Regions from separate parts of the Ensifer sp. B1-9 genome, predicted to be linked through region 2. Evidence: predicted binding sites of a transcription regulator. Region 2 holds the regulator's gene; each other region holds the start of a gene.
The links. Region 2 encodes LexA, which represses DNA repair genes until DNA is damaged. Its sites were predicted from a motif close to TGTTCNNNNTGTGTTCNG; they were not measured.
Positions count from the first base shown of each region.

Region 1: the regulator LexA is predicted to act here: its motif matches at 2,033-2,050, upstream of ACQ5BM_RS11720 (DNA recombination protein RmuC).
Region 3: the regulator LexA is predicted to act here: its motif matches at 5,347-5,364, upstream of dnaE (DNA polymerase III subunit alpha).

Region 1 covers NZ_JBCHVG010000005.1:362,968-370,824, forward strand. The annotation lists gene ACQ5BM_RS11715 (ribokinase) at 1-758, opposite strand, end outside; gene ACQ5BM_RS11720 (DNA recombination protein RmuC) at 807-2,000, opposite strand; gene def (peptide deformylase) at 2,152-2,676, shown strand; gene fmt (methionyl-tRNA formyltransferase) at 2,843-3,778, shown strand; gene truA (tRNA pseudouridine(38-40) synthase TruA) at 3,778-4,521, shown strand; gene ACQ5BM_RS11740 (hypothetical protein) at 4,532-5,128, opposite strand; gene dapE (succinyl-diaminopimelate desuccinylase) at 5,115-6,308, opposite strand; gene ACQ5BM_RS11750 (efflux RND transporter permease subunit) at 6,514-7,857, opposite strand, start outside.
Region 2 covers NZ_JBCHVG010000028.1:54,309-62,165, reverse strand. The annotation lists gene metG (methionine--tRNA ligase) at 1-389, opposite strand, end outside; gene ACQ5BM_RS33185 (pyrophosphatase) at 569-874, shown strand; gene ACQ5BM_RS33180 (DNA polymerase III subunit delta') at 869-1,900, opposite strand; gene tmk (dTMP kinase) at 1,897-2,580, opposite strand; gene ACQ5BM_RS33170 (D-alanyl-D-alanine carboxypeptidase family protein) at 2,798-3,958, opposite strand; gene ACQ5BM_RS33165 (septal ring lytic transglycosylase RlpA family protein) at 4,016-5,056, opposite strand; tRNA gene ACQ5BM_RS33160 (tRNA-Ser) at 5,370-5,459, shown strand; gene ACQ5BM_RS33155 (hypothetical protein) at 5,763-6,059, shown strand; gene lexA (transcriptional repressor LexA) at 6,405-7,130, shown strand; gene ACQ5BM_RS33145 (hypothetical protein) at 7,224-7,556, opposite strand.
Region 3 covers NZ_JBCHVG010000002.1:467,462-475,318, forward strand. The annotation lists gene proS (proline--tRNA ligase) at 585-1,913, shown strand; gene ACQ5BM_RS05475 (lipoprotein-releasing ABC transporter permease subunit) at 1,933-3,243, shown strand; gene ACQ5BM_RS05480 (ABC transporter ATP-binding protein) at 3,260-3,946, shown strand; gene ACQ5BM_RS05485 (DUF5680 domain-containing protein) at 4,091-4,558, opposite strand; gene ACQ5BM_RS05490 (hypothetical protein) at 4,639-5,211, opposite strand; gene dnaE (DNA polymerase III subunit alpha) at 5,626-7,857, shown strand, end outside.

The sequences.
Region 1 (7,857 bases), on a different contig from region 2:
CCGCAGAAGGTGTCGCCGGCGCCGACCGTGTCGACCGGTTCGATCTTCAGGCCCTTGGCTCGCTGGATCTCACCCTCATGTACGGCCACGACGCCCTCGGCGCCGAGCGTGACGATGACCGTCTGCCCCGTTTCGGCATGAAGTGCTTTCATCGCCTCCTCGCGCTCGGCAGCGCTGATACCGCTCCTGCCGGCGAGCAGTTCGAACTCGGTCTCGTTGGCAATCACGATATCGGCCATGCGGCCGAGGCGCGCTGCCTCCGGCGTCAGCGGGGCGATGTTGATGACCGAACGCACGCCCTTCTGTTTCGCTGCGGTGAGCGCCTTCTCGACCGAGGCGGCCGGGATCTCGAGCTGCAGCATCAGCGTGTCGCGAGGCGTCATGCCGTCGACGGCCTTCACCGCATCGGCCTCGTCGACGGTCGCATTGGCGCTGGCGACGACGACGATGACGTTTTCACCGTCGCCACCGACGAGGATGTGCGCGGTGCCGGTCGGCTCGTTTACCGTCTTGGTCAGCGACAGATCGGTGCCGGCGCCCTTCAGGAGTTCCAGCGCACCGTCGGCGAAACTGTCGGCGCCAACTGCGCCCGCCATCTGCACCGTCGCGCCTGCGCGTCGTGCGGCAAGCGCCTGATTGGCGCCCTTGCCGCCGGCGGCGGTCGAGAAGCCTGTTCCGGCGACGGTCTCGCCGGGCTTTGGAAGGCGTGCGGTGGTGGCGATCAGGTCCATGTTGATGGACCCAAAAACAGTGATCATGTGAACATCCTGTTGGCTGGCAAAGTGGCCGGAGAGTGCCCGACTGCGTCAGTCCTCGTCAACCACCCGCAGACGCAATTGCCCGACGCGGTTGTCGACAGCGGCGCGCTGATCGCTTGCTTCTCGCGTGCCGCCCTCGGCCTCGAGCTCAAGCGCCTCGATTTTGGCGCCGCGGCGGGTCAACTTGCCGGAGGAAACCAGGATATCCTCAACATCCTTCTGGCTCATGGCGAAGTGGCCCTGAAGCTTGCGCACGCGCTCGTCAAGGCGGCTCAGATCTTCCATCAACCTGGCGACTTCGCCCTGGATCAGATGCGCCTGCTCACGCATGCGCGCATCCTTGAGGATCGCCTGGATCACCTGGATCGAGAGCAGCAGCAGCGATGGCGAGACGATGACGACCCGCTGGCGATGCGCCTTCTGTACGATCGCTTCGAAATGCTCGTGGATCTCGGCGAAGATCGATTCCGACGGCACGAAGAGAAAGGCGGTGTCCTGCGTTTCTCCTGATATCAGATATTTGCTGGCTATATCGCGTACATGCGTTTCCATGTCGCGGCGAAAGAGCTGGGCGATCTGCTGGCGACGCTCCGGGGTTTCTGCATCACGCATTGCATTCCAGGCTTCCAGCGGAAACTTAGCGTCGATGACGAGCGGTGGCTGGCCATTCGGCATGCGGATGGTGCAGTCGGGCCGCGCGCCGTTGGACAACGTCGTCTGGAACTCAAAAGCGCCCATGGGCAGCCCGTCGGCGATGATCGCTTCCATGCGCGATTGGCCAAAGGCGCCGCGCGTCTGCTTGTTCGACAGAATCGCCTGCAATCCGGCCATGTCCTTGGCCAGCGACTGGATATTGTTCTGGGCGGTGTCGATGACCGCCAGCCGCTCCTGAAGCCGCCTGAGATTCTCGTGTGTCGCCTTCGTCTGCTCGGTGATCGATGCGCCGATGCGGTGGGTCATACCGTCGATGCGCTGGCTGAGCGTCTGGTTGAGCTCCGCCTGCCGGGCGCCGAAAACCTCGGCCATGGCGGCGACCCGCCCTTGCATCTCCGTTTGCGCCGCAAGCAGCATCGCCATCTGTTCCTGGCGCTCCTCGTCGCGGGTGTCCCGGCGCCGCGCAAGGGCCATCAGGCCGGCGACGACGACCACAAGCCCGGCGGCAATCGCGAGATGGCCCAGCGTGACAGGCAGGGAGCCGACGAAAAATAGCGGTTGGGCAAGGGGGAGGGGCGCAGGTTCCATACGCCAAACCTAACAGATTCTCTCGTGAAGTGTAGATCAAAACGAGAACATTTGCATGGGGCGGTTAACGTCAAGCGAAGCGCGAGCGGGTGGCGCAGGCAGCAAGGCAATTTCCTTGCGCGCCGATGGAAAGATCGGCTATGGGAGCAGCATGACGATCAAGCCGCTTATCATTCTTCCCGATCCTGTGCTTCGGCAGGTTTCCACGCCGATCGAAACCATCGACGCGGACATCCGCCGCCTGGCCGATGACATGCTCGAAACCATGTACGACGCCCCTGGTATCGGCCTTGCCGCGATCCAGATCGGCGTCGCAAAGCGCATGCTGGTGCTCGACGTATCGAAGGAGGGTGAGGAGAAGTCCCCGTTGGTCTTCATCAACCCCGAGATCGTCGCTTCGTCCGATGCGCGCTCGGTTTACGAGGAAGGCTGCCTGTCGATCCCGGATTATTACGCCGAGGTCGAGCGCCCGGCTTCGATCACCGTCAAGCATCTCGACCGTGACGGCAAGGAGCAGACGATCGAGGCCGATGGCCTGCTCGCCACCTGCCTGCAGCACGAGATCGATCACCTGAACGGCGTGCTGTTCATCGATCATATTTCCAAGCTCAAGCGCGACATGGTGATCCGCAAGTTTACCAAGGCCGCCAAGACCCGCGGCGCGAAGGCGATCTGAGCCGCCGAACGGAAAGCGGCCGAGACATATCGCGCCGAGGGCTTGATTTGCGGGCGGGAAACCCGTTTGAAGAGGCCTGAATCTCTGGAGCAATTCCAGGAAAAGTGTGAAACGGTTTTCCGTCCGGAATTGCGCAATTTGAACTGAGAGGACGGAGTTCACCGCCTTGTCGCTTCGCATCATCTTCATGGGCACGCCGGAATTTTCGGTGCCGACGCTGGCAGCGCTCGCCGAAGCCGGCCATGAGATCGTCGCCGTCTACACGCAGCCGCCGCGACCGGGCGGCCGCCGCGGGCTCGATTTGCAGAAATCGCCGGTACACCAGGCGGCGGAGCTTCTGGGCGTTCGCGTGCTGACGCCGGTCAACTTCAAAGACGAGGCCGATCGCCAGACCTTCCGCGACTTCGAGGCCGATGTCGCCGTCGTCGTCGCCTATGGCCTGCTTCTGCCGGAGGCGATTCTCACCGGCACCAAATACGGCTGCTACAACGGCCACGCCTCCCTTCTGCCGCGCTGGCGGGGTGCGGCGCCCATCCAGCGTGCCATCATGGCCGGCGATCACGAGACCGGCATGATGGTGATGAAGATGGACAAGGGGCTGGATACCGGCCCGGTCGCGCTGACCAAGGCCGTCCAGATCGGCGAGACGATGACGGCGGGCGAGCTGCACGATCGGCTGATGCAGGTCGGCGCTACCCTGATGCGGGAGGCGATGGCGAAGCTCGCGGCCGGCGATCTGCCGCTGACGGAGCAGGCCGAAAAAGGCGTCGTCTACGCCCAAAAGATCAGCAAGGTGGAAACCCGCATCGACTTCGCCCGTCCCGCCCGCGAGGTGCACGACCATATCCGCGGCCTGTCGCCCTTCCCGGGCGCCTGGTTCGAGCTCGAGATTGCCGGCAAGCCGGAACGCATCAAGGTGCTGAACTCCGAACCGGCCTCAGGCTCCGGCGAGCCCGGCACGGTGCTCGACGACAACCTCACGATCGCCTGCGGCGAAGGTGCGGTGCGGCTTACGCGCCTGCAGCGCGCCGGTGGCAAGGCGCTCGGCGCCGCCGACTTCCTGCGTGGCACGCCGGTGGCCGCCGGTACGAGGGTCGGCTGATGCCACGGTTCAAGCTGACCGTCGAATATGACGGCTCGGACTATGTCGGCTGGCAGCGGCAGGACAACGGCCAATCCGTGCAGGGGGCGATCGAAAAGGCGATCCTGTCCTTGACCGGCGAGACCGTCTCGATCCGCGGTGCGGGCCGTACCGATTCCGGCGTGCACGCCAGCGGCCAGGTCATGCACGCCGATCTCACGCGGCCATGGAAACCCTATACGCTGCGCAACGCGCTGAACGCGCATCTGGGGCTTGCCGGCGAGCGGGTGGCGATCCTGGAAGCCGAAGAGGTGTCGCCGGAGTTCGACGCGCGCTTCTCGGCGCTGCGCCGACACTATCTCTACCGGATCATTTCACGGCCGGCGCCGTTGGCGCTCGAAGCCAAGCGGGCCTGGTGGGTGCCGAAGCCGCTCGACCACGCGGCGATGCACGAAGGCGCGCAGCGCCTCGTCGGTCATCACGATTTCACCACCTTCCGCTCCGCTCATTGCCAGGCGACGAGCCCGATGCGCACGCTCGACCGGCTCGACGTCGCGCTCGTCGGCGGCGTCATCGAGATCCGCGCGACGGCGCAGAGCTTCCTGCACAACCAGATCCGCTCCTTTGCCGGTTCGCTGAAGCTGGTGGGCGAGGGCAAGTGGACGCCGGACGACCTGCAGGCGGCGCTCGAAGCGCGCGACCGCAAGGCCTGCGGCCCCGTAGCCCCGCCCGAGGGGCTTTATTTCCTTCAGGTGGATTACTGATCCCGAAACTCTAGCTCGGGATCAGGCCGAAGAAGCGCTGCAAGAGATCGCCGATCATCATCGAGGGCAGCAGGAAGAGGGCGGTCAGCGCCGAGGCCAGCAGGGTCTGGTTGCCCGTCACCATGCGCAGAAGCCGGAAGAGCACGGCGACGCTGACGACGAGCAGTGTCAGCCAGATCAGGCTCGTCAGGCCCTGGCTGCCGGGAATGGTGAGCCGTATCGCCGCCGGCGTCGCCATCGCGTAGGAAAGCGGCACGGAGAGCCAGTTGGTGGTGACGACGATCGGCACGACGGCCCCGGCAAAACCAAGCGGACGCGACAAAATGGCGATCAGCACCAGCGGCAGCAGCCAACTGACGAGATCGACGACGAGCAGCTTGAAGATAAAGCCGGCGCCAATGGTCGTGCCGGCGGGCATCGCCGAGAGATAATAGAGCCGCCAGGACGCCCAGGTGACGGCGATCGCCGGCAGGCACCAGAGCATCGACGTGAAGGATCGCCAGAGGCCGCTCTCGCTGAAGTCGAGCCAGCGGAAACCTTCCTCGTTGCCCTGCGTCAAGAGCCAGAGGCCCTTGATATAGGCAAGCACCTCGTCAAGCAGCGGCATGACCGAACCAGCTATAGATGAAGGTCTCGTAGATATTGGTCAAAGTCTCCAGGTCGGCGACGGCGACGCGCTCGTCGACCATGTGCATGGTCTGGCCGACCAGACCGAATTCGACCACCGGGCAATAGTCCTTGATGAAGCGCGCATCCGAGGTACCACCTGTCGTCGACAGCTTCGGCTGCCGGCCGGTGACCGCCTCGACCGCACCGGAAAGCGAATCGATCAATGCGTTGTTGCGCGTCAGGAACACGTGGCTCGGCCTCTCGGCCCAGGTGATCTCGTAGCGGACGGGTGCACGATCCGGGCGCAGGCTGCCGGCAGCGGCAGCGCGATCGAGCCGGGCGATGATCTCCGCCATCAGACTTTCGGCCGTCCAGGTGTCGTTGAAGCGGATGTTGAAGGCGGCAGTGGCCTTGGCCGGAATGACGTTGACCGCGCTATTGCCGACGTCGATCGTCGTCACCTCCAGGTTCGATGCCTGAAAACTCTCGGTGCCGTTGTCGAAGGGCGGATCCATCAGCGCCTGCGTCAGTTGCAGGATACCGCGCACCGGATTGTCGGCGAGGTGCGGATAGGCGGCATGTCCCTGCACGCCGTTGACGGTGATGCGGCCGGAGAGCGAGCCGCGCCGGCCGATCTTGATCATGTCGCCGAGGCTCTCCGGGTTGGTCGGTTCGCCGACGAGGCAGGCATCCCAGCGCTCGCCCTTGTCAGCCGCCCATTGCAACAGCTTGGTGGTGCCGTTGATCGCCGGGCCTTCTTCGTCGCCGGTGATGAGGAAGGAGACCGAGCCCTTCGGGAACCCATGCTTTTCGATGTGGCGGGCGATCGCAGCGACAAAGCAGGCGATGCCGCCCTTCATGTCGACGGCGCCGCGGCCGTACATTTCGCCGCCGGCGATCTCGGCCGAGAATGGTCCGTGGCTCCAGGCGGCTTCGTCGCCGACCGGAACCACATCCGTATGGCCGGCGAACATCAGGTGCGGACCCTCGGTTCCGAGCCGCGCATAGAGGTTTTCGATATCGGGCGTGCCGACGTCCTTCGCCACGACGCGATCGATCGCAAAGCCGAGCGGCCTCAGCATGGCTTCGAGGGCGGAAAGCGCTCCGCCTTCGGCCGGGGTGACCGAGGGGCAGCGAATGAGGGTGGCGAGGTTGGCGATCGGATCGGTGGGGGTCATCTAACGCTATGCCGTCTGCATGGCCGCTGGGCCAATGGAATGGAGGCTGCTGGTTTATCCGATCGCCAAGGAACTGTCACGTGGGATAGGAACCGTCACGCAGGACGCAAAACGGCGCCGCGCCTGGGCGGAGGCGCGGCGCCGCAGCTTCGACGGGCCGGAGTGATCCGGCCCGCCTGAAGATCGCGAAAGGAGGGAAGGAGCCTTACTCGCCGGGCGCGAGATGCGGCGCTTCGATATGGGCTCCGGCGTGCTTCAGCGGCCGCTCGCCGGTGAGCTTGCGGATCAGCACGTAGAAGACCGGGGTCATGAAGATGCCGAAGGCGGTGACGCCGATCATGCCGGCAAAGACCGCGACACCCATGGCCGAGCGCATTTCCGCACCGGCGCCGGTGGATGTCACCAGCGGCACCACGCCCATGATGAAGGCCATCGAGGTCATCAGGATCGGGCGGAGACGCAGCCGGCTCGCCTCGATCGCAGCCTTGACCGGCGTGCTGCCGGACAGTTCCAGTTCGCGGGCGAACTCGACGATCAGGATAGCGTTCTTCGCCGACAGGCCGACCAGCACGATCAGACCGATCTGGGTGAAGACGTTGTTGTCGCCGCCCGTCAGCCAGACCCCTATCAGCGCCGCCATGATGCCCATCGGCACGATCAGGATGATCGAGATCGGCAGCGTCAGGCTTTCATACTGGGCAGCGAGCACGAGATAGACGAGCAGCAGCGCCAGCGGAAAGACCAGGATGCCGGAGTTGCCCGCCAGGATCTGCTGGTAGGTAAGGTCGGTCCATTCGAAGCCGATGCCCGGCGGCAGGGTTTCGGCGGCGATCTTCTCGATGGCAGCCTGTGCCTGGCCGGAGGAGAAGCCCGGTGCCGGGCCGCCGTTGATGTCGGCGGACAGGAAGCCGTTGTAGCGGATCGCCCGCTCGGCGCCGACCGTCTGCTCGACCTTCAAGAGCGCCGACAGCGGGATCATCTCGCCGGACTGCGAACGCACCTTCAGCTTGCCGATGTCGTCGGCATGGCTGCGGTAGTTGGCGTCCGCCTGGATGCGCACGCTGTAGGTGCGGCCGAAGGCGTTGAAGTCGTTGACGTAGAGCGAGCCCAGGTAGATCTGCAGGGTCTCGAAGACGTCGGTGACGGCCACGCCGAGCTGGCGCGCCTTGACGCGGTCGAGGTCGGCATAGAGCTGCGGCACGTTGATCTGGTAGCTCGAATAGAGCCCGGCCAGTTCCGGCGTCTGGTGGGCCTTGGCGAGGAAAGCCTTGGCCGCCTCGTCGAGTGCCTGGTAGCCGAGACCGTTCTTGTCCTCGATCTGCAGCTTGAAGCCGCCGGTCGTGCCGAGACCCTGGACGGGCGGCGGCGGGAACATGGCGATGAAGGCATCCTGGATCGCGCCGAATTCCTGGTTGAGCTGCATGGCGATCGCGCCGCCTGACAGTTCGGGCGTCTTGCGTTCCTCGAAGGGTTTCAGGGCGACGAAGACGATGCCGGAGTTCGACGAGTTGGTGAAGCCGTTGATCGACAGGCCCGGGAAGGCGATAGC
Region 2 (7,857 bases):
ACCGAATACCAGCCGGCGTAGGAATCCTTGTAGAGATCGCCCGCCTCGCCCATGCGGATCCAGATCGCCTGCGACGCCTCGTGGTGGCGCTTTTCGGTCGTGCGGATGAAGTCGTCGTTGGACGCGTTCAGAAGTACCGCCATCTTCTGAAATTCCGCGGAGTTGCGATCGGCCAGTTCCTGCGGCGTCACGCCTTCCTTGCGCGCCGTCTGCTGCATCTTCTGGCCGTGCTCGTCCGTGCCGGTCAGAAAGAACACGTCACGTCCGTCGAGGCGCTGATAGCGCGCCATGGCATCGGTCGCGATCAACTCATAGGCATGGCCGATATGCGGCCGGCCGTTCGGGTAGGAAATCGCGGTGGTGATGTAGAAAGGGGACGTGTCTCTCATAGGCGGATTCGATCTATCTCGGATTAAGCTACGCACGCTCTTAGCGCATACGCTTAAAGGAAGAAACATGCGATCCGTGAAAAGGCCTGCCGGAGAGATCGCCGCCGACGCCGAAAACCTTGCGCAATCCGCACGCGCCGACTGGAACAAAACGGAAACATAAAAGAAGAGGGTGAGTCATGCTGGAGCGACTTGGCAGCCAATTTGAAACCGCCTCTGCCGGCTATGCCGACGCGCACGGGATCGAGCGCGATTCCGATTGGTTCATCCTGAAGATGCAGGAGGAACTTGGGGAGTTGACCCAGGTCTGGAACAAGCTTAGCGGTCGTGGCCGGCGTCACGGAAAATCAACGGAGGAACTCAAGGTCCTGATGGCCGATGAGACCGCTGACCTGCTCGGGCATGTCCTGCTCTTCGCCCACCACCACAAGCTTGACCTGCAGGCGGCAATCGAGCGCAAATGGCGCTTCCAGGCGACGCTATAGCGCCGCCTTCATGTCGTCGAGCAGCGACAGGATGGTTTGCTTGCGGTCGAGATTGTACGCGTCGCTGACCGTCAGGCGCTCGGTCACGGAGGCCGATAGCCACGCGAAGCGCTCGGCACGCATGATGTCTCCCGCAATCGCGGCCTCACGCGCGTCGCGCATGATGCGGTCGCTGGCGAGCGCCTGGAAAAACTCGAAGATCGTTTCGCTGTCCTTGCCCGAGAGCACGTCCGCCAGCTTGTGCATGTCCTTGCGGACCGCCGGGCCCTGCCCTGCGAGGATCCCGTCGAAGGTCGCGGCAATCTCCAGCCCACCATAATTGATCAGCTTCAGCGCTTCGGCGACGCTGCCATTGGCGGCCGCGACGATGCGCTCGGCATTCTCGCCCTCGAGATCGAATCCGAGATGAGCCAGTGCCTGACGGAGAGGAGCGGCGTCGAGCGGCTTCAGCCGCAGCGGCAGGCAGCGCGAGCGGATCGTCGGCAGCAATTTTCCAGGCGCATGCGTCAGCACCAGGAAGAGCGAGCGGCGCGGCGGCTCCTCGAGTATCTTCAGGATGGCATTGGCAGCGTTGCGGTTGAGGTCGTCGGCCGGGTCGATGATGACGATCCGCCAGTTGCCCGTACCGGACGTCTGGCTGAAGAACTTGCCGGCGCGCCGAACCTCGTCGACCGTGATCGCGCCCTTCGCCCTGCCCGTCTTTTCATCGATCGGCCGCGTCAGGTGCAGCAGATTGTGCGAGGCACCCGAGGCAAGCTGCCGCCCGATGGCGGAAGACGGATCGGGATCGGAAAGCGCGGCAGGCGCTTCAGCGGGTTCGGGATGTTTCAGAATGTGGTGCGCAAAGCGGAAGGCGAGCGTCGCCTTGCCGATCCCCTCCGGCCCCTCGATCAGGATCGCGTGGTGTCCCTTGCCGGAGCGGTAGCTCTGCGCCAGGAAGCTTTCCGCCTGTTCGTGGCCGAACAGCCGATTGTTCTCGGCGGGCGCGATGGCGCCATCCAGGACGCCGGCTCTTTCCGCGCTCATGACACGACTTCCTCGGTCGCAGCGTCGGCACCGTTACCGTGCGGCAGCAGGGACTCCACGAGCGAAAGCACCTCGGCGGCGATGGCCTCGACGGGTTGCATCGCGTCGACCACCCGGCATCGCTCGGCATCGCGCCTGGCGATATCGAGAAAGGCCTCCCGCCGTTTTTCGTGGGTCTCCAGTTGCTCCTTCTCGAAACGGTCGGGATTGTCGTCGCCGGCGCGCCGCTGCGCCCGTTCAAGGCCGATGCTGGCCGGCAGATCGAAAATCACGGTCAGATCCGGCACGACGCCATTGATCGCCACGCGCTCGAGGCTTTCGACAAAGCTTTGTTCGAGATTGCCGGTGATCCCTTGATAGACGCGCGAGGAATCCATGAAGCGGTCGCAAAGCACGATCGTGCCCTGTTCGAGCGCCGGGCGGATGACCTCTTCGACGTGGTCGCTGCGGGCCGCGGCAAAGAGAATCGCTTCCATCCTAACCCCGAAGGCCTCCGCCGCCCCCGAAAGCAGCACGTGGCGGACCGCTTCGGCGCCGGGCGATCCCCCAGGCTCGCGCGTCGTCAGCACCTCGTAGCCGCGGGCGCGCAGGGATTCGGCCAGGAGGCGGAGCTGCGTCGACTTGCCGGCACCCTCCCCGCCCTCGAATGTTACGAACAGACCTTTTTTCAGCGACACCATGCTTTCCCATATCGGCATGCGACCCCGGTCATGATGATTGGGTCGAATCGACCCAATCATCATGACCGGTTCTCATAAGTTAGACCGGGATGCGGGCGGAAAACCGCACACGCTTTTCCTCATCCCGCTCCGGCCCTGTTTAGCCGATTGGTCCGCGGTGCGAAACCGTCAGGCGGCGATGAATTGGCAGGAACAGCCTTCGCCGCAGATAGGGCAATTAAATCCAGAAGAACAGCAGCTCCTGCAACGCATCGAGAGCGCGGCTGGTCAACGTGCCCTGCCCCACGGCGCTGGCGGTCTTGACCGGCACTTCGCGCAGCAGTTTCTCGCCATTCCACAATTTGACGACGCCGACCTCCGTTCCAGCCGCCACCGGTGCACGCAAGGGCCACCTGTAGACGATCCGTGCCGTCAGCCGTTCCGGGTTGTCGACTGGTAACAGCACGTCGACGGGACCGCCGGCCACCAGGGGGACGTGAGACGCATCGCCGCCATAGACGGCCGCTTCGCCAATCGCTTCCCCATCGGCAAAAATCCGCTTCTTCTCGAAGGCGGTCATCGCCCAATCGAGCACCCTGCGGCTCTCCTCGATGCGCTCCTTGTCGGTTTCGAGACCGCCCATGGCGAGATAGACCCGGCGGTCGCCGCGCTGCAGCGAGGCGGCCAGGGAGAAACCGAAGCCTTCGGCAAAACCGGTCGCCAGTCCGTCCACGCCGATATTTGCCGAGATCAGCGGGTTCTTGTTGCGTTGCAGGATCTTGTTCCACTCAAACTCCGGCTGCGAATAGAGCCGGTAGAGATCCGGATGGGCCTCATGGAGATGCCGCATGAGCGTTACCAGTTCGCTCATCGTGATCTGGTTGCCGGGATCAGGCAGCCCCGTGGCGTTGCGGAACGTCGCAACCGGCATGCCGAGCTCGCGAGCGCGCGCCGTCATGCGCTCGGCAAAAGCGCCCTCGTTGCCGGTCATGCCCTCGGCAAGGATGATGCAGGCATCATTGGCAAGCTGCACCGCCACGCCCTGCAACAGGTCGGCGACACGGATGCGGGATTTCAATCCGGCAAACATCGTCGAGGTGCCGGCCGGGGCACCACCGGTACGCCAGGCATGCTCGGACACTTCGAAGGTGGTTTCGGCGGAAAGTTCGCCCTTGCCGAGAGCCTCGGCCACGACTTCCATCGTCATCAATTTGGCGAGTGATGCCGGTGGAATCGGCTGGTTTTCGGCACGCGAGAAGAGCACGGTGCCGGTTTCGGCATCGACCAGCAGGATCTGCTTTGCCTTGGTATCGAAGGCAGGCGCCGGCGTCTGCGCAAGTACGGCGCCAGCAAACAACACACCACCGAAAAACACCGCCGAAAACATCTTCATGCGCATGGGAAACTCCCGTTTCCCCTTGGCCATAGCAGCGTGGTCATTTTGGCACAACGCCGCTTACGGTTGTCGGACAGAACCGCTTGCTTTCTGGCGCTTCGCGTAATCGACAATCACCTGGGGGGTAAGCTGCTTCTTGTCTGCCATGATCGCTTCAAACGGCGACTCGGCGTCGCTGACGCGAACTTCGTAATAGGCTGCCGCGTAGGCCGCGTTGCCGTCGGGCATCGGGATGAATTCCGGCCGCTCGCGCGGGATCGGGCCGATCTCCGGGAGCATCACGAACTCATTCAGCGACTGCGGCTGGGCGAACTGCGGCACAGGCGCGGCAAGTGCCGTCACCGGTTCGCCGACGTCGAGCGAAGCCTTTGCGGGAACGGTGAGCGTGCCAAGGCTCTGATTGCGGAACGGCTCGTTCGATGCGACCATCACGCCGGTCGCGATCTGGCCCTCCGGCATCACGCTCGGGCCACGTTCGCCCTTCTGGACATAAGAAGCCATCAGATAGGGCATGTCGTTGCCTTCGAGCGGCGCGCGGCCGACATATTGTACGCGCACCTGCGCGCTGCCCTTGCGCTTGATGTCGAGCATATCGGCGGTCTTCGAGGAGACATCGATGATGCGGCCATATTCATAGGGGCCACGGTCGTTGACGCGCACGATCACCGACGCGCCGTTTTCCATGTTGGTGACGCGCGCATAGCTCGGCAGAGGGAACGTCGGATGGGCGGCCGACAGATGCGCCTTGTCGTAGACCTCGCCGTTGGCAGTCAGCCGGCCGTGAAATGCCGAGCCGTACCAGGAAGCGACACCGGTCTTGTTGTAGCCGAAGTCTTCCTTCGGCTGATACCATTTGCCCTTGACCTGATAGGCCTTGCCGACCTGGTAACGTCCGCCGCCCTTCGGAATATTGTTTCCGTTGGCAACGCGCGGGCTCGCCTTCACACCATAAACGGATTCGGCGAAGTATTCCTTGCTGCGCGACTTGGACTTCTTGATGCTCGACGTGGATCCGCAGGCCGCAAGCGTTACGCACAGCATGGGGACCGCCGCAAGGCGCAGTCCCTTGACGAGATATGCTGCATTTTTACTGGATGTCATCTGTCCCACAACATCGATCGAATAAGCCGTACTCGAAACCTTCCGCTCATGCCCCCAGCGGAAATCTCGGCGTCCCGAAACGGAACAGTCGATCAACCATGACAGCAACAAGGCAAAAATGCGAACTCATCCACAGATCAGCGCCGGATTTCATGCGTTATGGTTTACAGATGGTTACCGGCGCAGCAGGCCTGCGCCCTCAGGCACGGCCACCGAGAAAATCTTTCGGCGATGCATGTTAAATCTTGCAAAGCGACAGGGCTTCGCGCAATAACGCCGTGCCCGGTAGGCCGTTAGCGCCAACTTCAGGCAAGGACAGGTGGCCGAGTGGTTTAAGGCTCTGGTCTTGAAAACCAGCGTACGGGAAACCGTACCGTGGGTTCGAATCCCACCCTGTCCGCCATTCCCACTTGAAAATACGCTGACGCCGGCACCGTTGTCGCAGCACTCACTACAGTGAGCGCCGCTGCTGCAAAGACGTGCCGATCCTCGATATCAGCCACGCCCACACCGATCCCGACACGACAACTCCCGTTCTCCGCCTTTCTGTATCGGGCGCATGACGTAAAACAGTCACAGCTTACACTCAAAGAGCTGTTGAACACGTCAGCGTGATTGCCAGGCTTGCTGGACTCCGGAACGAAAGCGCGGTTCACATCGTTAACCGACCCGTAGTCCCACCCTTGCATCAAAGTGGACGATCACCGTGCTTGCCGCCCTGCTCCTCGCTTCGATAGTCGCATCGCCCAATATGCCTGACGTCAAGCTCAGCGCCGCCACGGTTGACGAACTGCAGACCGATTTCGAATCCGCCGTTCCCTGCCATCAGATCGACGGACGCAAAGTGTGGAAGGGCGCGATTGCGTTCTACATCCAGTCGTTCGTCTATGACGGCGACACTCCTGTCGCGACCGATGCGGCGGACGCCGTGCTTCCCGAAGACAACACCCCCGAGACGGTGAAGGAATTCGAAGACGCCTGCTCGACCACGCAGCCGGCCTAAAGCGCCGTGCGTTCCGATGAACGCACCAAGGTCGCTCTAGCACCCTTGTTTCCGGGGCACCTTTCCGCTGCAGCGGTTCCTTGAACGCGGGATCCCCTGGCCTGCTCCACGACAACGCTCACGAATCGTTCGAATCAAACCCACGGCCTCGCGATGCGCCACGCCGCAGGCCCCATTTCGCACGTATCCATCGCCCAAACCCGCTTTGCTCCCGTAAAAGTGACCGATCGACAGGCGCAGACGCGCCAATTGCCTGAATTCACGGAATTTTAGGCACTTGCAGAACACATATGGAACAGATAGTGTCTGTTCTTGATTTGTTTCACGCCTCTGGAGCGACGTGCCATGCTGACCCGCAAGCAACAGGAATTGCTTCTGTTCATTCACGAACGCATGAAGGAGTCGGGTGTACCGCCGTCATTCGATGAAATGAAGGATGCGCTCGACCTGGCGTCGAAATCCGGCATTCACCGCTTGATCACGGCGCTCGAAGAACGCGGGTTCATTCGCCGTCTGCCGAACCGGGCCCGTGCGCTCGAGGTCATCAAGCTTCCGGAAGCCTACGCATCCAGCCAGCAGCAGCCGCGCCGCGGTTTCTCGCCGAGCGTGATCGAGGGCAGCCTCGGCAAACCGGCTGCACCTCCTCCAGCCGCGCTGCCGAAGCCGGCGCCAATGGCCGAAAATAGTTCGGTTTCCGTGCCGGTGATGGGCCGCATCGCTGCCGGTGTGCCGATCTCGGCCATCCAGAACAACACGCATGACATCACCGTTCCGCTCGACATGATCGGCAACGGTGAGCACTACGCCCTCGAAGTCAAGGGTGACTCGATGATCGAAGCCGGCATCTTCGACGGGGACACGGTGATCATCCGCAATAGCAACACGGCCAATCCCGGCGATATTATCGTGGCGCTCGTCGACGATGAGGAAGCGACGCTGAAGCGCTTCCGGCGCAAGGGCGCATCGATTGCGCTCGAAGCCGCAAATCCCGCCTACGAGACACGGATTTTCGGGCCCGATCGGGTGAAGATCCAGGGCAAGCTCGTCGGACTGATCCGCCGCTACCACTGACCTCCGGACAAAATCTGATGTTTGACAAGGCCTCGCCGCTGTAAGCAGCGGCGAGGCCCTCTGTCTGTTTGCAACGATCTGACGTCACGCCACTTATTCGTGGATCGTGTATTCGCCGAGTTCGCAGAGGTCCTGGGTATCTTCGGTCGTATCGAGGCCAGAGCCTTCTTCGAACTCGAAGCGCATGTCGTACTTGCAGACATCCCGGCCGTCGGCGATGGTGATCTCCATGTCTTCTCCGGGGTTCAGCACCTGCCGGCCGAAAACATCGTCCTCCCACTCGTTGACGCCTACGGGCGACGTGTAAAAGTTCGTCAGCACCCCGCTCGTGTTGTTTTTCAGTTTGAAAACCAGGTCCTCTGCCCGCGCCTCGATAGCGGTCGCAGCAAAGAGGGTGAGTCCCATCAGGACAAGTTTCGCTTTCATATATGCCATTGCCTCCGTTTGATGATGACGGACGCTACCGATGCGGCTGATGCCAGCGGAGTCATCGTTCCCCCTCTACCGATTTCACCGAAGCGATAAGATCCGAACGAGACCTAGAAAACGTGGCTTGCGCGGGCGTGTGGAGGCAAAGCAACAATCATGCAATCGCTCTGCCCTGAGGCAGAACGTCTCTTCACACGAGAATGAGGTGAGAGTTTTTGGAGGCCTCGCCCGGAATTGAACCGGGGTACAAGGATTTGCAGACTTTATCCAGCCATTGAAATCACAGCGGTATTTCGGC
Region 3 (7,857 bases), on a different contig from region 2:
GCTGCTGCTTCGTGATTGCGATGGATCGAGAAAAGCAAAAAAAAACAAGGCTAAAAGCCTTGTTTTCAAGTTTCGCGTGATCTTTCATCCGTTGCCGGCGGCAGCGACTAAGCGCGCCTAAGATCTTATCCTCCCAAGACTTGACCGCGAAAGTCGGCAAGAATTTAGTCTTCATGCCTGTTTTGTGAGCCGAAATTAGCCCAAACATTAAGCTCTGTCATCCTGTTTTTTTGCATTTTTGCTACAGTTGGGTAAAATATTCCCGTTGACAATTCCTGTCGCAATCTTGTTACTAGCGTGCTCTTTTGACGCAGGCTTTGCCGGTCTTTTCCCCTCAAAATCAGCGGCTCCGATCTTTCCGGCGATGGTCTGAGAGTAGGGTTTTCTTCCGACTGCGAAGCAGCTATGAACGCAAGGCTCATAAAGGTTCACGTCGGCTTTGCCGACGATGGATAATGGAGAGCTCGACCCCGAGAAGCGTCGGTCGCCCTTGCCAGTCTATCGGCAAAGAAGGCACCGGAGCTCAACGTCATTTCGCCCGAATCCGCCGATAGTGCGACGTTCATCAAGTTCTGGAACCCGTCATGCGCCTGTCCCGCTTTTTCATGCCCATCCTGAAGGAAAATCCTAAGGAAGCGGAAATCGTTTCCCACCGCCTCATGCTCCGTACGGGCATGATCCGGCAGCAGTCCTCGGGCATCTATACCTGGCTGCCACTGGGCAAGCGCGTTCTCGACAAGGTCAATGCGATCATCCGCGAGGAGCAGAACCGCTCGGGCGCGATCGAACTCCTGATGCCGACGCTGCAGTCCGCAGAGCTCTGGCAGGAAAGCGGCCGTTACGACGCCTACGGCAAGGAGATGCTGCGCATCAAGGATCGCCAGGATCGTCCGATGCTCTACGGTCCCACGAACGAGGAAATGATCACGGACGTCTTCCGTTCCTACGTGAAGTCCTACCGCGATCTGCCGCTCAACCTCTACCACATCCAGCTGAAGTTCCGTGACGAGATCCGCCCGCGCTTCGGCACCATGCGCTCGCGCGAGTTCCTGATGAAGGATGCCTATTCCTTCGATCTCGACCGGGAAGGGGCAGAACACGCCTATAACCGCATGTTCGCCGCTTACCTGCGCACCTTCGCACGCATGGGCCTTCGCGCCATTCCGATGCGTGCCGATACCGGCCCGATCGGCGGCAACCTGAGCCACGAATTCATCATCCTCGCCGACACCGGCGAATCCGAAGTCTTCTGCCACAAGGATTTCCTCGGCTTCGATATCCCCGGCGAAGAAACCAACTTCGATGATGTCGCCGGTCTCAAGGCGATCTTCGACAAGTGGACGTCGCGCTACGCGGCGACATCGGAAATGCACGATGAAGCAGCCTTCAATGCGGTTGCCGAAGGCGATCGCGTGTCGGCACGCGGCATCGAAGTCGGCCATATCTTCTATTTCGGCACCAAGTATTCCGAAGCCATGGGCGCCAAGGTTCTCGGCCCCGACGGCAAGGAGCACGCCGTGCACATGGGGTCCTACGGTATCGGGCCGACCCGCCTCGTGCCGGCGATCATCGAAGCCTCGCATGACGACAACGGCATCATCTGGCCGAAGTCGATCGCGCCGTTCGACGGCGTCATCATCAACATGAAAGCGGGCGATGCCGCTTGCGACGGAGCCTGCGAGACGCTCTACTCCGAACTCGGCAAGGCAGGATTCGATGCTCTGCTCGACGACACGGACGACCGCGCCGGCGCGAAGTTCGCGACGGCTGACCTGATCGGGGTTCCGGTCCAGATCATCGTCGGTCCGCGTTCGGTCGCCAACGGCGAAGTCGAGGTCAAGGATCGCAAGACCGGCGAGCGCGAGACGATGACCGTCGAAGCTGCGATCAACAAGCTGATCGCAACGAAGTAATGAGGCGAGGGAAGGCAGGATGACCGCCGTGGTGCAAGATCAGGTGCAGGCCGCAGTGCAGCCTGAAAAGTCCTCCAGCCGTCCCTTTTCCGCCTTTGAGCGCATGGTAGCCTGGCGCTACCTGCGCTCCAGGCGCAAGGAAGCTTTCATCTCTGTAATCGCCGGCTTCTCCTTCATCGGCATCATGCTCGGCGTCGCCACGCTGATCATCGTCATGGCGGTGATGAATGGGTTTCGCACCGAGCTCATCTCCCGCATTCTCGGCATCAACGGTCATATGATCGTCCAGCCGATCGACGGGCCGCTCAACAATTATGCGGAACTGGCGACCAAGTTTTCGGGCGTCAAGGGCGTCACCATGGCCATCCCGCTGGTCGAGGGCCAGGTTCTGGCCCAGGGCGTCGGCGATAGTTCCACGGGCGCTCTGGTCCGCGGCATCCGCGCCGACGATCTCAGCAAGATGAAGTCGGTTTCCGATCATATCCAATCCGGCGACATGGTCGGCTTTGCCTCCGGCTCGGGCGTGGCGATCGGCTCGCGCATGGCCGAACAGCTCGGCATCCGCGTCGGCGGAACGATCACGCTGACCTCGCCCAATGGCGATGTGACGCCGCTCGGCATGAACCCGCGCGTCAAGGCCTATACCGTCTCGGCGATCTACGAGATCGGCATGTCGGAATACGACTCGACGATCATCTTCATGCCGCTCGAAGAGGCGCAACTCTTCTTCAACGCGGAGGGGCTCGCGCAGTCGATCGAGATCTTCGTCGAGCATCCGGATGTCGTCGACGAACTGCGCCAGCCGATCGAGGATGCCGCGGGACGGCAGATCTTCATCACCGACTGGCGTGACCGCAACAAGACCTTCTTCTCGGCGCTCGAAGTCGAGCGCAACGTGATGTTCATGATCCTGACGCTGATCGTGCTGGTCGCGGCGCTGAACATCATCTCCGGCCTGATCATGCTGGTGAAGGACAAGGGCAGCGACATCGCGATTCTCAGAACGATGGGCGCAACTTCAAGCTCGGTGATGCGCATCTTCTTCATGACCGGGGCGGCGATCGGCGTGGCGGGAACGATCGCCGGCGTGGCGCTCGGCGTCGTTGTCTGCCTCAACATCGAATCCATCCGGCAGTTCTTCTCCTGGATCTCCGGAACGACACTCTTCAGCCCGGAACTCTATTTCCTGAGCCAGCTCCCGGCCGATATGAATGCCGATGAGACCGCGCTCGTCATCGTCATGGCACTCACCCTTTCCTTCCTCGCCACGATCTTCCCGGCCTGGCGTGCCTCGCGCCTCGATCCGGTGCAGGCCCTGCGTTACGAATGACAAGGACATCAACTGAATGAATGCGCGCGTGGCACTGCAGCTTTCCGGCGTCGAGCGACACTACGGGGAAGGCGAAACGTACCTGCCCATCCTCAAGGGTGCGGATTTTACGTTGAGAAGCGGCGAGACGGTTGCGCTGGTCGCGCCCTCGGGAACCGGCAAGTCGACGCTCTTGCATGTGGCCGGTCTGCTGGAGCGCCCGGATGGCGGCGAAGTCTTGGTCAATGGCGTCTCCTGTGGTGGGCTCAACGACGATCGGCGCACGGCGATCCGCCGAAACGAGATCGGCTTCGTCTACCAGTTTCACCATCTGCTTCCCGAATTCTCGGCACTCGAGAACATCATGATGCCGCAGTTGATCGCCGGTCTGCCCAAGGCTGAGGCCGCCGATCGAGCAAGGGCGCTGCTCGACTACATGCGCATCGGTCACCGCGCCGACCACCGTCCGGCGGAACTTTCCGGCGGTGAGCAGCAGCGCGTCGCAATCGCGCGGGCCGTCGCCAATGCGCCGCTCGTGCTTCTTGCAGACGAGCCGACGGGCAATCTCGACCCGGAAACCGCCGGGTATGTCTTCGAAGCGCTGGAGGCGCTCGCGCGCCAGTCGGGCCTTGCGGCCCTGATCGCGACACACAACCACGAGCTTGCCGGCTTGATGGACCGCCGCGTGACGATCGAGGACGGCAAGGTTGTCGAAATGAACTGACCGCGTGGCGGCCGGCCTGTTGATCCTCAGGCGCCGTCACCTCTTGTTTTTTGCTCGTACGGGAAAGCGCGGACCCGGCCCGTTTCGTTTAGGCCGCCGGAGAGGGGCCCAGAGGCGCGATGGACGCGTCTACCGGGCTTGCTCTCACCGCCTGATCAGACCGCCGCGATAGTCGAGTTCGTAAGCTTCCTCGCCATCGACGAAGATGACTTCGTGGCCGGAAAAATGTCCGGTGTCACCACGGCTGCTGTCGATATAGTAGCCATGCGCATGCCGAAACTCCATGCCGCCGAGGAAGTGCCGCTTTTCCTGGTACATCGTCCGCAGCGCAGCCTTGATGACCAGCCCAGCCTTCTCTCCATCGATGAGATCGGGGCGGATGATGCGGCCGAAATAGTTCATGGCCCAGCGGGGTTCCTCCTCCTGCCAGACGGTCTCCTGTCCGGCAAAATCAGTCCCGCCGAAATAGCTGTCGAGATAGCGCCAGCGATCACGTTCGTAACCGATGTCGCGGGAGCCCGGGCGCGAAGGAGCGCGGGCCATACCGCCGCCCACATAGGCATTGGCTTTGGCCTCTACGATGAAGTCCGTGAGTCCGTTGAGTTCGGTCATGACTGTTCCCCATATGTTCCAGACTCAAAATGCCGCAATGCGCGAGAGCTGTGAAGAACATAAAGGGAACAAATAGATGATTATCGAATGCCGCAAGCCTTCTGCCCGCGATCGTCGTCCCAGTCTTTGAGGAGGACGAGCTCGCCTTTTACGGCAAAGGGCTTGTCATTGGCCTTGCCCTTACCCGTCAGCACGTTGAGGTCGCATTGGGAGGTGTTGTCGGGGGCGAGCGTATCGTAGGACGAGTAGGTGTAGCCTGCGACCACGAAGTCGAAGTTGCGGTATGCCACCGTCAATTTCTGCTCCCAGCGGTCACGGCCGATGGCGTCATTGTGGCTGGTGATGAGGAGTGAGCCATTCGGCAGCGCCGTGACCGATGGCGCCTGTCCGGCAAGATCGAACTGACCCCAGACCTTGTTCGGGATGGCCGACTTCAAACCGAGCGCGCCAGTTTCGCCGGCCAGGTAAACATAGACGCCGTTGTCGTCGTCGCTGCCCTCGGCGGGCCGCACGATCAGGGCGAGATCCGAATCCCCGTCCTTATCCCAGTCGCCGGTTGCGGCGGAGACAATCCGGGCAGGGTCGATCGTTTCCGTCGCAGAGGCGACCGCCGGCAACAGGAACAGCAAGGGTAGAATCAGGCGTGCATGCATGTCGAAACGCTCCGCTTGGTTGTTCCTCTTGATAGGCGGGCGCGGCGCGTTCCTCAAGCGGCTTCCTCATAGTTAACGGGCATTCGCCTCCCGTGTTAACCATCGTGAACAGAATGCCTGTGCCTCGCTTGACGAGTGAACAAAAATGGAACAAAGTAAAAACATAACGGAAAAGGAGCCATGTTATGACTGATTTTGTTCGTGACCTCGCCGCCTTCGCTTCGATGAGCCTTTTCATCGCAAGCATCTCTTTCATCGCGCTCGGCCTCTGAGGAGCGCCGACATTTCCTCCCACGCCCTTCCCAATTTTCGCCCCCGGGATTGAATAAGGGGGACGATATGTCAGGGGAAACTGGACATGTCGGGTGAGAAGCGGGATATCCTGCCGACCGGACAGGAATCAGGGTGCGAACAATGGCAGACGACGGCAAAGCAGCATCGAGCGAGGCGCTTGGGACGGACCCGCAATTTGTGCATCTGCGTGTTCACTCGGCCTTCTCCCTGCTCGAAGGCGCCCTGCCGCTGAAGAAGGTCATCGGCAAGGCGGTTGCCGATAATCAGCCGGCGATCGGGATCGCCGACACCAACAATCTCTTTGCCGCACTCGAGTTTTCGCAGAAAGCAGCCGACGACGGCCTGCAGCCGATTACCGGCTGCCAGCTTTCCATCGACATGGAAGACGAGGCGGATGGCGAACGGCGCGGCCACACGCAACAACTCGCGAAGCTGCCCTCGATCGTCCTGATCGCCGCGACGGACGACGGCTACACGCGGCTCGTCGATTTGGTGAGTCGCGCCTATCTCAGCGGCGAGGGCAGCCAGGCGACCCGGATCACGCGTTCCTGGCTTGCCGAAAACGGTACGGACGGATTGATCGCGTTGACCGGCGCGTCCGGCGGCCCGGTGGACTTGGCCCTGAAGGCTGGCTCGACGGCGCTGGCCGAGGCACGCCTCGAAGCCTTGCATGATCTCTTCGGCGATCGTCTCTATATCGAGCTGCAGCGGCATGGAGGCTACGACCGGCGTCATGAGAGCCGGATGATCGACCTTGCCTACAAGTTCGACATACCCCTTGTTGCCACCAACGAGGCCTTCTTCCCGTCGCCGTCCGACTATGATGCCCATGACGCCCTGATGGCAGTGGCGCACAACGCGATGGTTTCGGACGACAGCCGCTTCCGCCTGACGCCGGACCACTATCTCAAGAGCCGCAAGGAAATGGCGGCGCTTTTTGCCGATCTGCCCGAGGCGCTGGAAAACACCGTCGAGATCGCGCGGCGCTGCTCCTTCATGCTGAAGACCCGCGGACCGATCCTGCCGCGCTTTACCGGCGCCACCGCGGATCCGGAAGAGGCAGAGCGCGCCGAGGCGGCCGAGCTGCGCCGCCAGGCGGAGGAGGGGCTCGAACAGCGTCTCGCCAAGCTTGGCATGGCGCCCGGCTATAGCGAGCAGGAATATCGCGAGCGCCTGGCCTTCGAGCTCAGTGTTATCGAGCGCATGAAGTTCCCCGGTTACTTCCTGATCGTTGCCGACTTCATCAAATGGGCGAAGCAGCACGATATCCCCGTCGGGCCGGGCCGCGGTTCGGGTGCAGGATCACTGGTTGCGTATGCGCTGACGATCACTGACGTCGATCCGATGCGCTTCTCGCTGCTGTTCGAACGCTTCCTCAATCCTGAGCGCGTCTCGATGCCCGACTTCGACATCGACTTCTGCCAGGACCGGCGCGAAGAGGTGATCCGCTACGTGCAGCGCAAATATGGCCGCGAGCAGGTGGCGCAGATCATCACCTTCGGTTCGCTGCAGGCGCGCGCCGCACTGCGCGACGTCGGCCGCGTGCTCGAAATGCCCTATGGCCAGGTCGACAAGATCTGCAAGCTGGTGCCGAACAATCCGGCCAATCCGACGCCGCTCTCCAAGGCGATCGAAGAGGAGCCACGCCTGCAGGAGGAAGCCGAGAAGGAGCCGGTGGTCGCCCGCCTTCTCGACATCGCCCAGAAGATCGAAGGCCTCTACCGTCACGCCTCGACTCATGCCGCCGGCATCGTCATCGGCGACCGGCCGCTGTCGCAACTCGTGCCGATGTATCGCGATCCGCGCTCCGACATGCCGGTCACCCAGTTCAACATGAAATGGGTGGAGCAGGCGGGTCTCGTCAAGTTCGACTTCCTCGGCCTGAAGACCCTCACCGTTCTGAAGGTTGCGGTCGATTTCGTGAAGCAGCGCGGCATCGAAGTCGATCTCGCGAGCATTCCGCTCGACGACCCGAAGACCTATGAGATGCTGTCGCGCGGCGAGACCGTCGGCGTGTTCCAGGTGGAAAGTGCCGGCATGCGCAAGGCGCTGATCGGCATGCGGCCCGACTGCATCGAGGACATCATCGCGCTGGTGGCGCTCTACCGCCCGGGCCCGATGGAGAACATCCCGGTCTACAACGCCCGCAAGCATGGCGAGGAAGAGGTCGAATCGATCCATCCCAAGATCGACCATCTGCTCAAGGAAACGCAGGGCGTTATCGTCTACCAGGAGCAGGTGATGCAGATCGCCCAGGTGCTCTCGGGCTATTCGCTCGGCGAGGCCGATCTTCTGCGCCGCGCCATGGGTAAGAAGATCAAGGAGGAAATGGATAAGCAGCGCGCCCGCTTC